DNA from 3 places in the Paenibacillus sp. FSL P4-0338 genome. Region 1 is predicted to be linked to each of the others. Evidence: predicted binding sites of a transcription regulator. Region 1 holds the regulator's gene; each other region holds the start of a gene.

Evidence for each region. Region 1 encodes LexA, which represses DNA repair genes until DNA is damaged. Its sites were predicted from a motif close to CGAACATATGTTCG; they were not measured.
Region 2: the regulator LexA is predicted to act here: its motif matches at 1,788-1,801, upstream of MKZ07_RS14280 (ImmA/IrrE family metallo-endopeptidase).
Region 3: the regulator LexA is predicted to act here: its motif matches at 2,560-2,573, upstream of MKZ07_RS24695 (putative DNA modification/repair radical SAM protein).

Annotation. Positions count from the first base shown of each region.
Region 1 is NZ_JBBOCG010000001.1:2,018,374-2,022,447, forward strand. It holds gene MKZ07_RS08790 (hypothetical protein) at 1-317, opposite strand, end outside; gene MKZ07_RS08795 (DUF896 domain-containing protein) at 365-574, opposite strand; gene MKZ07_RS08800 (LysM peptidoglycan-binding domain-containing protein) at 684-1,100, opposite strand; gene lexA (transcriptional repressor LexA) at 1,298-1,924, shown strand; gene MKZ07_RS08810 (L,D-transpeptidase) at 2,113-2,451, shown strand; gene MKZ07_RS08815 (hypothetical protein) at 2,530-2,748, opposite strand; gene MKZ07_RS08820 (hypothetical protein) at 2,859-3,080, opposite strand; gene MKZ07_RS08825 (hypothetical protein) at 3,173-3,532, opposite strand; gene MKZ07_RS08830 (hypothetical protein) at 3,548-3,820, opposite strand; gene MKZ07_RS08835 (hypothetical protein) at 4,013-4,074, shown strand, end outside.
Region 2 is NZ_JBBOCG010000001.1:3,243,825-3,247,898, reverse strand. It holds gene MKZ07_RS14295 (hypothetical protein) at 1-41, shown strand, start outside; gene MKZ07_RS14290 (undecaprenyl-diphosphate phosphatase) at 177-980, shown strand; gene MKZ07_RS14285 (hypothetical protein) at 991-1,155, opposite strand; gene MKZ07_RS14280 (ImmA/IrrE family metallo-endopeptidase) at 1,225-1,767, opposite strand; gene MKZ07_RS14275 (YjfB family protein) at 1,912-2,088, opposite strand; gene MKZ07_RS14270 (hypothetical protein) at 2,258-2,413, shown strand; gene MKZ07_RS14265 (hypothetical protein) at 2,461-2,652, opposite strand; gene MKZ07_RS14260 (NucA/NucB deoxyribonuclease domain-containing protein) at 2,739-3,179, opposite strand; gene MKZ07_RS14255 (glycosyl hydrolase) at 3,342-4,074, shown strand, end outside.
Region 3 is NZ_JBBOCG010000002.1:134,787-138,860, forward strand. It holds gene MKZ07_RS24685 (phosphoketolase family protein) at 1-257, shown strand, start outside; gene MKZ07_RS24690 (TIGR03915 family putative DNA repair protein) at 324-1,205, opposite strand; gene MKZ07_RS24695 (putative DNA modification/repair radical SAM protein) at 1,205-2,515, opposite strand; gene MKZ07_RS24700 (hypothetical protein) at 2,739-2,900, shown strand; gene MKZ07_RS24705 (glycoside hydrolase family 3 C-terminal domain-containing protein) at 3,123-4,074, shown strand, end outside.

The DNA of each region.
Region 1 (4,074 bases):
ATACGCGCACGCTCAACCTTAAGGAACGGACGGCGGAAGAACAGCAGCGCAGCAAGCAGGAAGTACAGCACCACACCCAGCCAGTTGGCCAGAATCCCGCTTCCTTTGGCCTCGTCAATTGAGCCTACCACCCAGAACATGATGCCAAGCAGCATCAGTACAACGGGGAATACAATATTCCGGCCTTTGAAAATATCAATGCTTTTCGCGGCAGTCTTAGTGCTGGAAGTGTAAATGGAATCCTTCCCCTGCTTCTTTCTTTGCTGGTTAATTTGCTTGGTATTGCGTTGAACCATTCTTTCCCAAGAACGGGCCATGTAAGTTCCCCCTAGTCATCCTGTATTATCTATGAAAAGGCAACAGGCTAATGCTTAAGTCCGTTATTGCCCTCTTCATGCTCCGGATTGTCCACAATTTCGATAGTATCAAGCTGGGCCCGAAAGTTAGTGCGGATATTCCCCAGGTAAATCTCGCGGAGCTTGGCACGTTCAGCCAGTTCCTCTTCATTCAGGCCGCCGTTCTTAGCTTTGCGTGCCAATTCATTGATGCGTGCGACCAATTCGTCAATATTCAATACGTTTCCCTCCCTCTAAATTCATTTTAACTTTGCCATGAGAAAAAGAGCTTGTCAAGGTCTACCCCCTGAAAGCTCTCCGAGTCGATCATTAGTCTGACACAATCCTTCAGTATAAAGGTAAAGTCAGAATATCTCCGGCCTTAATGACACTGTTCTCCAAATGATTCGTCTTCATTATTCCTTCTATATATACGGCTGTCCTCATGTCCTCAGGCTTGTTACTTAACGCAATGCTCCATAAGGTATCACCGCGTTCGACTACGATCCGCTTATCCGGCTTCAGTGAAGAGACCGAACCGGCAAAAACATTCCCCACCACAGTGAATCCCGAAATAACAAGCATCAGCACCAAAACCATCTTCATCAGGCTGACCTGACGGAATAGTGATGATAGCGCAGTGAGACTATGAAGAATCGCATCCTTGACCTTGGTTACATTACTATGAGCAGTTGGATTACCGGGAGCGGACACCTTGATATCCTCATTATTGTAGATGCTGTTGTATGTACTATACTTTAACATGATCATCATCCTCCAAACACATGTTCTTGCTTTCGAAAATAATATAACACGAACATGTGTTTCGATCAATAGTTTTTTCGGAACGTCTGTTCTCTTTATTTGCGTTCTCTTTTTTTCCTCATTTTAGAACTTATGTTTGTACGAACGGAAGTTCTATGTTATAATTTTCCCAAACATAGTATATGGGGTTGATACCGATGTCAAAGATTTCTAGTCGTCAGCTGGCGATCCTGGAATTTATACGTAATGAAGTCCGCAGCAAGGGTTATCCTCCGTCCGTCCGCGAGATTGGCGAGGCTGTCGGCCTGGCCTCCAGCTCTACCGTGCATGGTCACTTGGACCGGCTTGAGAAGAAGGGCCTGATCCGCCGTGACCCTACGAAGCCGCGTGCGATTGAATTGCTCGGCCAGGAAGATTCAGAGAATGTGCATCAATTCGTCCAGACCGTTACCCGCATCCCGGTAGTGGGTAAGGTTACAGCTGGTGTTCCTATTACAGCTACAGAGAATATTGAGGATTACTTCCCGTTACCTGCTCATTATGTAGGCGATAACAAGGTATTTATGCTATCTGTCCTTGGTGACAGTATGGTGGATGCCGGAATTATGAACGGGGATTATGTCATCGTACGCCAGCAGCAGACTGCCGACAATGGCGATATTGTTGTAGCGATGACCGAAGAAGATGAAGCAACTGTCAAGACCTTCTACAAGGAACGGGATCATATCAGGCTGCAGCCGGAGAATCCGGCATACGAGCCTCTCCGCCTTAACCGGGTTACGATTTTGGGACGGGTCATCGGATTATTCCGCGATATCCACTAATCTACTCCCCGCTTAAGAACAGGCTGCTCCGCACCATGCGAAGCAGCCTGTTTTCTGTTCATTTCACTTCTTAAAGTGGCCAAAAAGCCGAATGCAAACATTTGTTCTCATTAAGCTTTTTGACCACTTTTTCTGAGAACCGCTGCATAGCTCCGCACATATCCTGTTACAAAGGAGTGCTGATCTGTATGCCCAATTACCGAATTATCGTCGATCTGTCACAGCGCATGCTGTACCTGCTGGATAATGACGTCGTCACCAGAGGCTTCCCTGTCGGCATCGGCAAAATGTTAACCGTCTCGCCTGTTGGCGAATACACCATCATTAACAAGCAGCCCAATCCGGGTGGCCCGTTCGGAGCCTTCTGGATGGGTCTATCCAAGCCGCATTATGGCATCCATGGAACCAATAACCCTGCTTCCATCGGCCACATGGTCTCCCATGGCTGTATCCGCATGTATAACGCAGATGTTCTCACCCTGGCTGCCCTCGTTCCCATAGGTACTCGTGTCACCATCAGGGAATAGGAACTCACAAAAACCCTTGAGACGCCAGATTGCGCCCCAAGGGTTCCAGTGATTCAAATGAATTAGAGCGGATACAGACTACAGCACACTTCTCAACAGACGGATAGCCACCGTATTCAAACGGATAGCCTCGCGGATCGATTCTCTGGCTGCCAGCAGCTCTCTTCTGGCCCGCGAACCTCTAGGCACTCTGCGCAGATTCTCATTGATTTCTTCCAGTCTCTCCAGCAGGACAGCCCGCTGTGTCAGCAGGACATTAATGGCTCTGCGAATCCGGTTACGTTCTCTTTGGCTCATCTTTACACCTCTTTTACAGTTGGATAGTATAAGAGATGCCAAGAAGGACTCCAAAGCTTGTGTGATTCGGCAGTAATGTTAGAGCAGCAAGCAGCGGACAGGTAATCTGCTTACTTTTTGTTCAACCGTACCCGGAATTCAAATTCATCGCGTCTATAAGTCATTCCGGCCAGCACTATGTACTCCGGTGTCCATTTCTGTACAGGTCCGGCATAATCAGCAATCACATGCGGTTTGCCATCAACCAGCTGAACGACGTAGACCTGTACCTGTGCCAGTGCGGCAGCGAATAGATCAGCATCACTGGACAGTACTTTATAAGCCGTATTCAACTTCGTTCCTCCTTGTTCCACAACCATGATAAAAGATTCCGACAACCATCTATTTAATTATACCGGGTCATGGAACAATATGTAAACCATATTTACAGCTTGATAAAAAGGATTTTAAACAATCCAATATACTTCTTAGTAGCCCCGCCATCCCTGGTAAAAAAATTGGTATTTTTAAGGTCTGGTACGCTAAATACTGAGAACAAAATGTAGTTATCCCGCTCGGTCAAAGACTCAATTACAGGCTGAGCCACCAGCTTGCTAATTCCGTCGCCTATTTCCTGATCTAGCGTATTCTCCAGATTCTTTACAGAATATTCACTGAAGGCTTCCTTCCCCGGATTCGTAACAGCCATCACAATCAGAACAAGAATAAGGACCAGTAATGATTTACCGCCCGATCTCCTACGGACTCTGCGTGCAGGACTTGGGATATCATAACGCGAATTCATTCTTTTCCCCCTCAACTACAAAATATACAGTATCTCTTGCAACAAGAACCCCAGCGGATTCACAAACATCCGGTACACGAACAGCATCCCGCCTGCAATTCCACTGCCCCCGACATCAACGCTACTCCAATCCCATACCGGCAGAGGCGGCGCATCCAGCCCATATTGCTCCATAAGCCTCTCTTGGGTCTCCGCTGGCACAGCCGCTCCTTCCGCTCCAGCCACCTGACCCATCAACGCCAGCACCAGCAACAGCGAAAGCATAATCTTATATGTATTCTTCATCATCCACTCCCATGTCTGCCACTAGAATTCTCTTCTGGTTAAGTATATAGGAGATGGAATAGTATGTAAAATGAAGTGGATTGATCTGGAATTGTAATTCCTTTATATTATGATGTAAAGGCTTTGTTTAGTCTTCATTTTCAGTCTCTCCCCCACACTTTAATATTGGGAGAGTTTTATTTAGGAGGTAAATGTATGAATGGAAACAAAGTTATCCTCATTCTTCTGTCCATATCCATCATCGGTATACTCCTTTA
Region 2 (4,074 bases), 1.2 Mb from region 1:
GGGTATCACGTAAATCACAGGAACGTCCCCCAAACCACTAATTAAAGAGAGTCCAGTCCCACATGACAATTATGTCACACCACCCCCTATATTGTTAGCTCATTCGATGGGGAATTCCGTTTCTGCCTCTTATACTGGAAATATATTGATTCACTTCCGAGAGGGGTTATTCACCAGTGACTGAAGCTATCAAAGCAATTATATTAGGGATTATTGAGGGGTTGACTGAATTCTTGCCGGTCTCGTCTACCGGGCACCTTATCCTTGCAGGGGATCTGCTGGACTTCGAGGGGGAGGGTGCGGTTACCTTCAAAATCGTAATCCAGTTAGGTGCGGTAATGGCTGTATTGCTGCTGTATTGGAAAAAGTATGTGAACATCGGGATGAATATGCTGAAGCTGGATTTCCCCAAGAGCAAGGGACTGAATGCCATCCACATGATCCTGGCTATGGTTCCGGCACTAGTGGTGTATCTGCTCTTCAAAGACACGATCAAGAGCCAGTTATTCGGCCCCAAGCCGGTTCTCATTGGTCTGATTGCCGGTGGACTATTGATGATCTTCGCTGCACGCAGCAGGAGATCCGTTACGTCAGAGACGGTAGACGGGCTTAATTATACCCAAGCCTTCGGCATCGGGCTGTTCCAGTGTCTGGCGCTGTGGCCCGGGTTCTCAAGATCCGGCTCGACGATCTCAGGGGGCCTGCTGCTGGGAACCAGCCAGAAAGCCGCTGCGGACTTCACCTTCCTGATTTCAGTACCAGTAATGTTCGGAGCCAGCCTCCTGGACCTCTATGACAGCCGGAATGCGCTGAATTCGGATGATCTTGTGCTCATGCTGATCGGGTTCGTGACGTCCTTCCTCGTAGCCATGATTGCAGTAGTCACCTTCATCAAGCTGATCAAGCGGCTTCGACTGGAATGGTTCGCGCTGTACCGGTTCGTGTTAGCAGGGCTGTTCTATGTAATTGTTATACTGTAGAATCCTGCACTCAGTCGTATTCCTTAGGCTCCTGAAGCAGGATGGAGAAGGTCTGGGTCACGTGGTCCACTTCAATCGTCTCGATACCCACAAAATCCGGAATTTCAGGATGAACAGCATCGACGCTGTATTCAGGATGAGTCAGCAATAATTGAATGACTTTTAGGGCTTCCACGTTGATCTTGATCCCCTTTACAGTAGAATCTCTTGTTCTGATCTATAGTCTGTATTATCCCCGCAGCGCTTAGCGAATATGTCTGTGGATGATATTTCTGTCTTCGTTACGTTCCATAACAGCCATTAATTGCCCCTGAAAAATACGTCTCTGGATCTGGTCGATCCGCTGCAGCGCGAGAGGGACGGGAACCTGGAACGCTACAGCCAGTTCGGTAACGGCATCCTCACGGAGTTCAGGCAGCGTATTCGCGGAGATCATGACATAAGGCATGGAGGCATACAGGATGAACCGATCGGATTCATCTCTCTGTGCCTGCGTGAACACTCCGGGCATAAGCGTAGACTTGCCGGCATGCCGCAGCAGATGACACAGCTCGTGAAGGAATTCCAGCCGCTGCAGCTCGGGAGGGAGACGGTTGTCGATGAACATGCTGTACATTCCGGCCGTAGCCTCAATTGCCTTGCTGCGGACATCCAGATAGTGTACCCAGATATTGAGCCGGTTCGCTATGTAATCGATGGAGATGTCGGACGGCTTGCGGACACCAATACGCTGGTATAGATCCTCTGTCCATTTCTCCAATGCGGTCATCTGATAATAGCCTTGCATAATCAATCACCCCATATATAAGATCGTATGTTCGTGTTATTGGCCAAAAGAAAAGCCCGAAAGGGCTAAGCAGCAGTTCAGCACGTAACTCATCACCGGCTGAAATATGGAACGGGTGTTCCTATGTATGTAAGCATAAAGGAATTACGCTCGAATATCAAGTGTTTTTCCCAAGGTGGGGTGCGTGGCCTGACTCAGCATCTGAACCATATCCTGGGCGCTGCTCTGCGCCTGCTCCTTGGCAAGACTCATCACCTGCAGCCCTGCGGCCTGCTGTAAGGATGACTGGCTCATCACTACGGATAATGCAGCAATATCCATCCGTCATTCCTCCCTCCATATGTTGTGAAGCCATTGCTTCATACTCTATATCGACCACTGGACGCCTGTCCGTTAGGTGAATGGTATTTCTTTGCCAATTGGCCCATGCAACGGAGCGGAATTCCACATATTCTGTGCTGTATTCAATATTCAAGAGGAGGAATTAATCATGGGAGCAGAGTATGGTTGCGGTTGTGGAAATAACGTAGGTGGAGTGAATCAGGGACCTCCAATCGTTCCGGTAGTAAGCCCTTGGACTTCGACAGGTGCAATTCTGGTTCTGTTCATTCTGCTGGTTATCATCACAAAAGCCTGTTTGTTCTAGAACAGCCTATAGCCAGTGTAGCCCTGTCCGGCCTGTGCCGGATAGGGCTATTTCTTTTTTTTCTTCTTATGAGCACGGACCGTTGGCCCGATCTGGCGTGTGATTCTGCCTGTGGCTGCATCAGTTTCAATGATATAGAGCTCCTTGATTGTTCCTGCAAGCGCGAACCATTCCTGTAAGGCTTCAGCTTCGGACATAGGGCCGTACAGCCGTTTGCCCCGATAACAGATATAGAACACATCGGGCTCTCCATCTATGTTATATTATCCCATTTCATTCTACGCTTTATCGCAGTGAAATTGAATAACATCCCCCACATGCCGGCTTACTTGAAAATAAACTCCACACGCGTACCGTCTGCGAACGCCTCCAGCTGATTGCCGACCCAGCTTCCCGCTCCGCGGTTATCACTGGGGGTTATGTACTCAATATGGGCCCCGGCTCCGCCTTCCGCACACATGGCCATCGGCCATTCGTCCCGGTCATAGCCTTTCTTGGTGGGAACTCCCTTCAGCGACGCCTTGCGGTTCTCCTCAGCATCCTTGCGGTTGATGGTACAGATGGCTGACTCTCCCTTGCGGATGGCCTTTTGGATGTGCCTCGCGGTCTCCGGGTAGCGGTCTGCCGGGAACTTCAGCTTCACGATCTCCGAAGAATGACCGGAAGGGGTCTGCGGCAGCCATTGCCCGTTCTCCTCCAGCAGGTAGGCGGACAGACTGAGCAGGGCGATAATCATGAGACTGATGATGGATTTTTTGGCTTTCATATCTGCTCCTTTGGATGTGGGTATGGGTATAATGCCTGTGCCCTGAATAGTATAGCGTAAGAATAACGGATTGGGACAGCCCGAATTCTGTGCAGCAGCCGTGCTGAAGTTCCATAATTCGTCATAATATGTACAAACACAATGAAAAGGATGGTGGAAAATGTGGAACAGCGCAACCTCAGGGACCTGCTGGATTCGGCCTCGCGGCTGATTGGTGATGTGCAGTGGCAAGCGGCTTTTCGTAAAATACAGATGTCTCCCGCTGACGCGGAGCTGGGGGCGCCCGCACGGAAGCTGCTGGAGACGCTGTACTGGCTGCAGGGCCAGGGAATGATCAGCGGCCAGCATGATTACCTGGAGAGCCCGGATGATATCAACAACAAGCTGAAGAATACGGCAGGCAGTTATGCCGGACTGCACGGCTATGAGATGGGGCCGATCAGCAACCAGACGGAGAAGCTCATCAGCAGTCAGCGGCAGGGCGTAACGGACAGTGCGATCCGCTGGCACAAGGCCGGGGGCATCGTAGCGATGACCTATCATGCCAACCTGCCGGGTACGGCACCAGCCTGGACGAATGTCTCCATGAGCCTCAGCGAAGCTAATTTCAGCAAGTACATCACACCGGGAACAACCGAGTATACGGCGATGATTGCCGAGCTGGATAAGGTCGCTGTTTTCCTGAAAAAACTGAATGACGCCGGTGTCCCCGTCCTCTGGAGACCTTACCACGAGATGAACGGCGGCTGGTTCTGGTGGGGGCAGAAATCCTCCTTCGTGACCCTCTGGGAGATCATGTTCGAGCGGTATACCGTCTATCATCAGCTGCACAATCTGCTGTGGGTGTGGAGTCCGAATGCCAAGAACAAGAATAGTGAGGAGCCGGCCAAGTATT
Region 3 (4,074 bases), on a different contig from region 1:
GCCATAACCATAACCTGCATGTGCATGGTTACCGCGAGAATGGCGACATCACTACACCGTTCGATATGCGTGTCCTCAACCAGATGGACCGCTTCGACCTCACGAAGGAAGCTGTGCTGAGCCTGCCGGAAGCAAGCAAATACCAGTCCATCGCTGACGAGATGGATGCCATCGTGCAGAAGCATCATGCATACATCCGCGAAGAAGGCATTGACCTTCCAGAGGTTGAGAACTGGGTATGGAAGGCTTTGAACTAGGCTTTAGATGATAGTGTTATTTCATTGATAATATAGAAGGCTTCAATCAGGGAGCGCTCCGGTTAGTCATGTTGATGGCTGCGGGGCGCTTTTTGTATCCGATGATTGAAGTTGGATGTCCGGGATCGATGAGGTCTTCGGCGCTTCCGGCTGCAATGCTCTCTTCCGCTGCCCCGCAGAAAGTACAGGCACACCGCCCCTTCCATTCATCTCCACCATGTGCTTCCAGTAGCGCTTCGGCATCAGTGAGGAACGCAGCCGGTCGTTGTAGCGCTCCTTGATGCCGATGGCATTGTAGAAGCCAGTCCATAAGCGGCGGTACGCTTCCTCCGTCTCATCGGGCTCGGGCGGGGTCCAGCCGTTTAACGGCACGATGGCCTCCCGTCCGGGCTCATGAATCAGCGCAGCTCCGTGCGTCTGATCGTAGATCATGAAGCTCTCCCCCTGGAACCGGTCGCAGAAATGCTCCTGGATCACAGGCAGCACATAGCCCTGCGGTTCAATGACTGCGGCCATGACCGGTCCGTATACGGAGAAGCGGACGAAGCCTGTATACAGATGCGCTTCATGCCGGAGCTGCTGTACGGCCTTCATTAGTGTGTTCACCGTGTCGTCGGCCAGCATATTCATCACCTTGCGGCCATGCTGGAAGCCGAGATACAGGAAGTTCAACAGCAGCATTTCCTTCTCGGGAGCGCAGCTCCAGAAGCCCAGACGCACCAGTTCTTCGGCTTCCCGGCTGATCCGCAGCGGCAGGGATTTCAGTACCCGTGCTGCCTTGTCCTTGTCAGTCTCGATCCATTTGGCCTCCAGCAACAGCCCCTGCTCTGCATCTGCGGAATGTATCGTTAACGGAGTCTCCTTCCAGGCATAGCTCTCGAACACACAGCACAGCAGGCCCTCGAAGCTTCCATCATAGGTATACGCCAGTGCGGACGGCTTGAACATCAGGCCTTCGCCCCCTTCTTGAGCAGGTTCCAACTATCTGCTGCCGGAAGTGCTGACAGGTTGAAGTCGTCGAACAGCGTGAGTTGCTCCACCTGCGGCTGCTGGAGAGCGAGCTGCTCCCCGGACATGAGTGAGCGAAGCAGGGTGTGCTCGCTTACCTTCAGTCCCTCCAGCGGTTTGTCCTTACAGGTGATGAAGAACTGAGAACGCTTGAGGACCACTCCCAGCTTCTTCAGCGCATGGAAATCGAGCGCTCCGGCCCGTCTGGCCTTCACGATCCGCTGTGCGCTTCTTACGCCGATGCCGGGTACACGCAGCAGCATTTCGTAAGGGGCGCGGTTGATCTCAACGGGGAACTGCTCCCGGTGGTTAACGGCCCAACTGCATTTGGGGTCCAGCAGCGGATTGAAGTTCGGCACGGCCTCATCCAATAATTCATTCGCCTTGAAGCCGTAGAAACGCAGGAGCCAATCGGCTTGATAGAGCCGGTGTTCCCGCAGCAGCGGTGGCTTGGTGTCGAGAGCGGGCAGGAGGGAATCCTCCACAACCGGGGTGTAGGCGGAGAAGAAGACGCGCTTGAGCGAGTATTTGCGGTATAATCCCTCCGTCAGATTAAGAATCTGGTAATCCGTATCTGGCGTTGCCCCCACGATCATCTGGGTGCTCTGTCCGGCCGGAGCGAAGCGGGGCGCGTGATTATACCGGACGATATCGGAGCGGTTCTCCTTGATCCGGCTGCTAATCAGCCCCATCGGCTTCAGGATGGATACCTTGCTCTTATCGGGAGCGAGCCGTCCGAGACTCTCCTGCGAGGGCAGTTCGATGTTGACGCTCATGCGGTCGGCGAGCAGCCCAAGTCTGGACAGCAGGGCTTCGTCTGCTCCGGGGATGGCTTTTACATGAATATAACCGTTGAAATGATAGACATTGCGCAGCAGCTCAAGTGCGCCGATTAACTGCTCGGTGGTGTAGTCGGGACTGCGCATAATGCCTGAGCTGAGAAATAATCCTTCTATATAATTACGGCGGTAGAATTGCATGGTGATATCTGCGATCTCTTCGGGGGTGAAGGCCGCCCGGCGAATGGGGTTGGACTTGCGGTTGATGCAATAGGCACAATCATATACACAGCCGTTGGTCATAAGCACCTTCAGCAGCGAAATACAGCGGCCGTCCGCCGCGAAGCTGTGGCAGATGCCCATCGCAGAGGTGTTGCCGAGCGTCCCGGCCTGGCCCTTACGGTCGGAACCGCTTGAAGTGCACGCCACATCGTATTTGGCTGAAGCGGTCAGAATCTCTAGTTTCTCCATTACATCCACGGTCTCAATCCCCCTCATATGTGAGCATTATATATCGAACGTACGTTCTTGTCAAAGCGTAATCCACCTCCCCGGCCGCCTGCAAAATGTATGCGCATTCCTTCTTGTGCTATAATAGAAATTGATGGTTCATGGAATGAGGAATCATGCGATTATTGAAAATCGGGTTAGGAGTGTTGCTAAAGTGAGAGGATATAACATATGGCGGCCTATCATGCTGATAGCCGTCGCGCTGCTGACAAGACAGCTAGTGACAAGTGTGTGCCTGATGTTCGGCATGTCGCAGGAATCGGCAGGCAGTGTAGCCATGCTGGGCATGATCGTTGCTGCTCTTATTATGTACAACCGCATGATGAAGGGCCGCCGCCGCAGATAAAATAAACAGAAGATCCGGACGTATTTATTCAGGCGCAGCGGATTGCATAGGAACAGGCTTGAAAGACGCCCGCACAGGTGTCTTTTTATTTTTAGAGCGGTGCTTGAATAATATGGCTGGAGCTTATATTCTTAGAAGGATATGCTATATGCAAGACCATACAGATTCAAGGTAACGTACATTCCCTTCGGGAGGGCGTTATTTATAGAATCAACCCACAGCATGGGAAATGAACATACAGGAGGAAACCAATTGAGTACACAGAACATTGGAGTGCCGTTAGAGGGTTTTGCAGAATTTAGCCGGACGGTAGCCGCAGAAGGCGCGGTACTGCTTAAGAATGAGGGACAGGTGCTTCCGCTGGGTAACGGTGAGAGCGTTGCTGTTTTTGGCAGAATACAGGTGAATTATTACCGCAGCGGTACTGGATCGGGCGGTAGCGTTCACGTTGCATATACGACGAACCTGCTGGATGGACTGCGCAGCAAGAAGAACATTAGCGTGAATGAAGAACTGGCTGCAGCCTATGAGGCCTGGATCGGGCTTAACCCGTTCGATGACGGCGGCAAGGTATGGGCTGCGGAGCCGTGGAACCAGAAGGAAATGCCGCTTACGGACGAGCTGGTGAAGCAGGCACGAAGCCAGTCAGCCAAAGCGGTTGTGGTTATAGGACGTACGGCGGGCGAGGATCAGGATAATGCCGATACCGCAGGCAGCTACCGGCTGACGGAAGATGAGAAGGCGATGCTTGTCTCGGTTACGGCTCATTTTGAACAGACGATTGTGGTGCTCAATGTGTCCAATATCATGGATATGAGCTGGGTGAATGACGCCGCTTATGTGAATCCTATCTCTGCTGTGATCTATTCCTGGCATGGCGGCATGGAAGGCGGCCACGCGATTGCCGATGTTCTGGCCGGAGAGGTTACGCCAAGCGGCAAGCTGACGGACACCATCGCGTATTCCATTGAGGATTACCCGTCGACCCGCAACTACGGCAATGAGTTCAAGAACCTGTACGAGGAAGATATCTATGTAGGCTACCGCTATTTCGAGACCTTCTGCCCCGATAAGGTTCAGTATGAATTCGGCTACGGGATCTCGTACACGACCTTCAAGCTGGAGCCGGAGGAAGCGAAGCTGGTGAACCAGGCGGGCGAGCCGCAGATTGAAA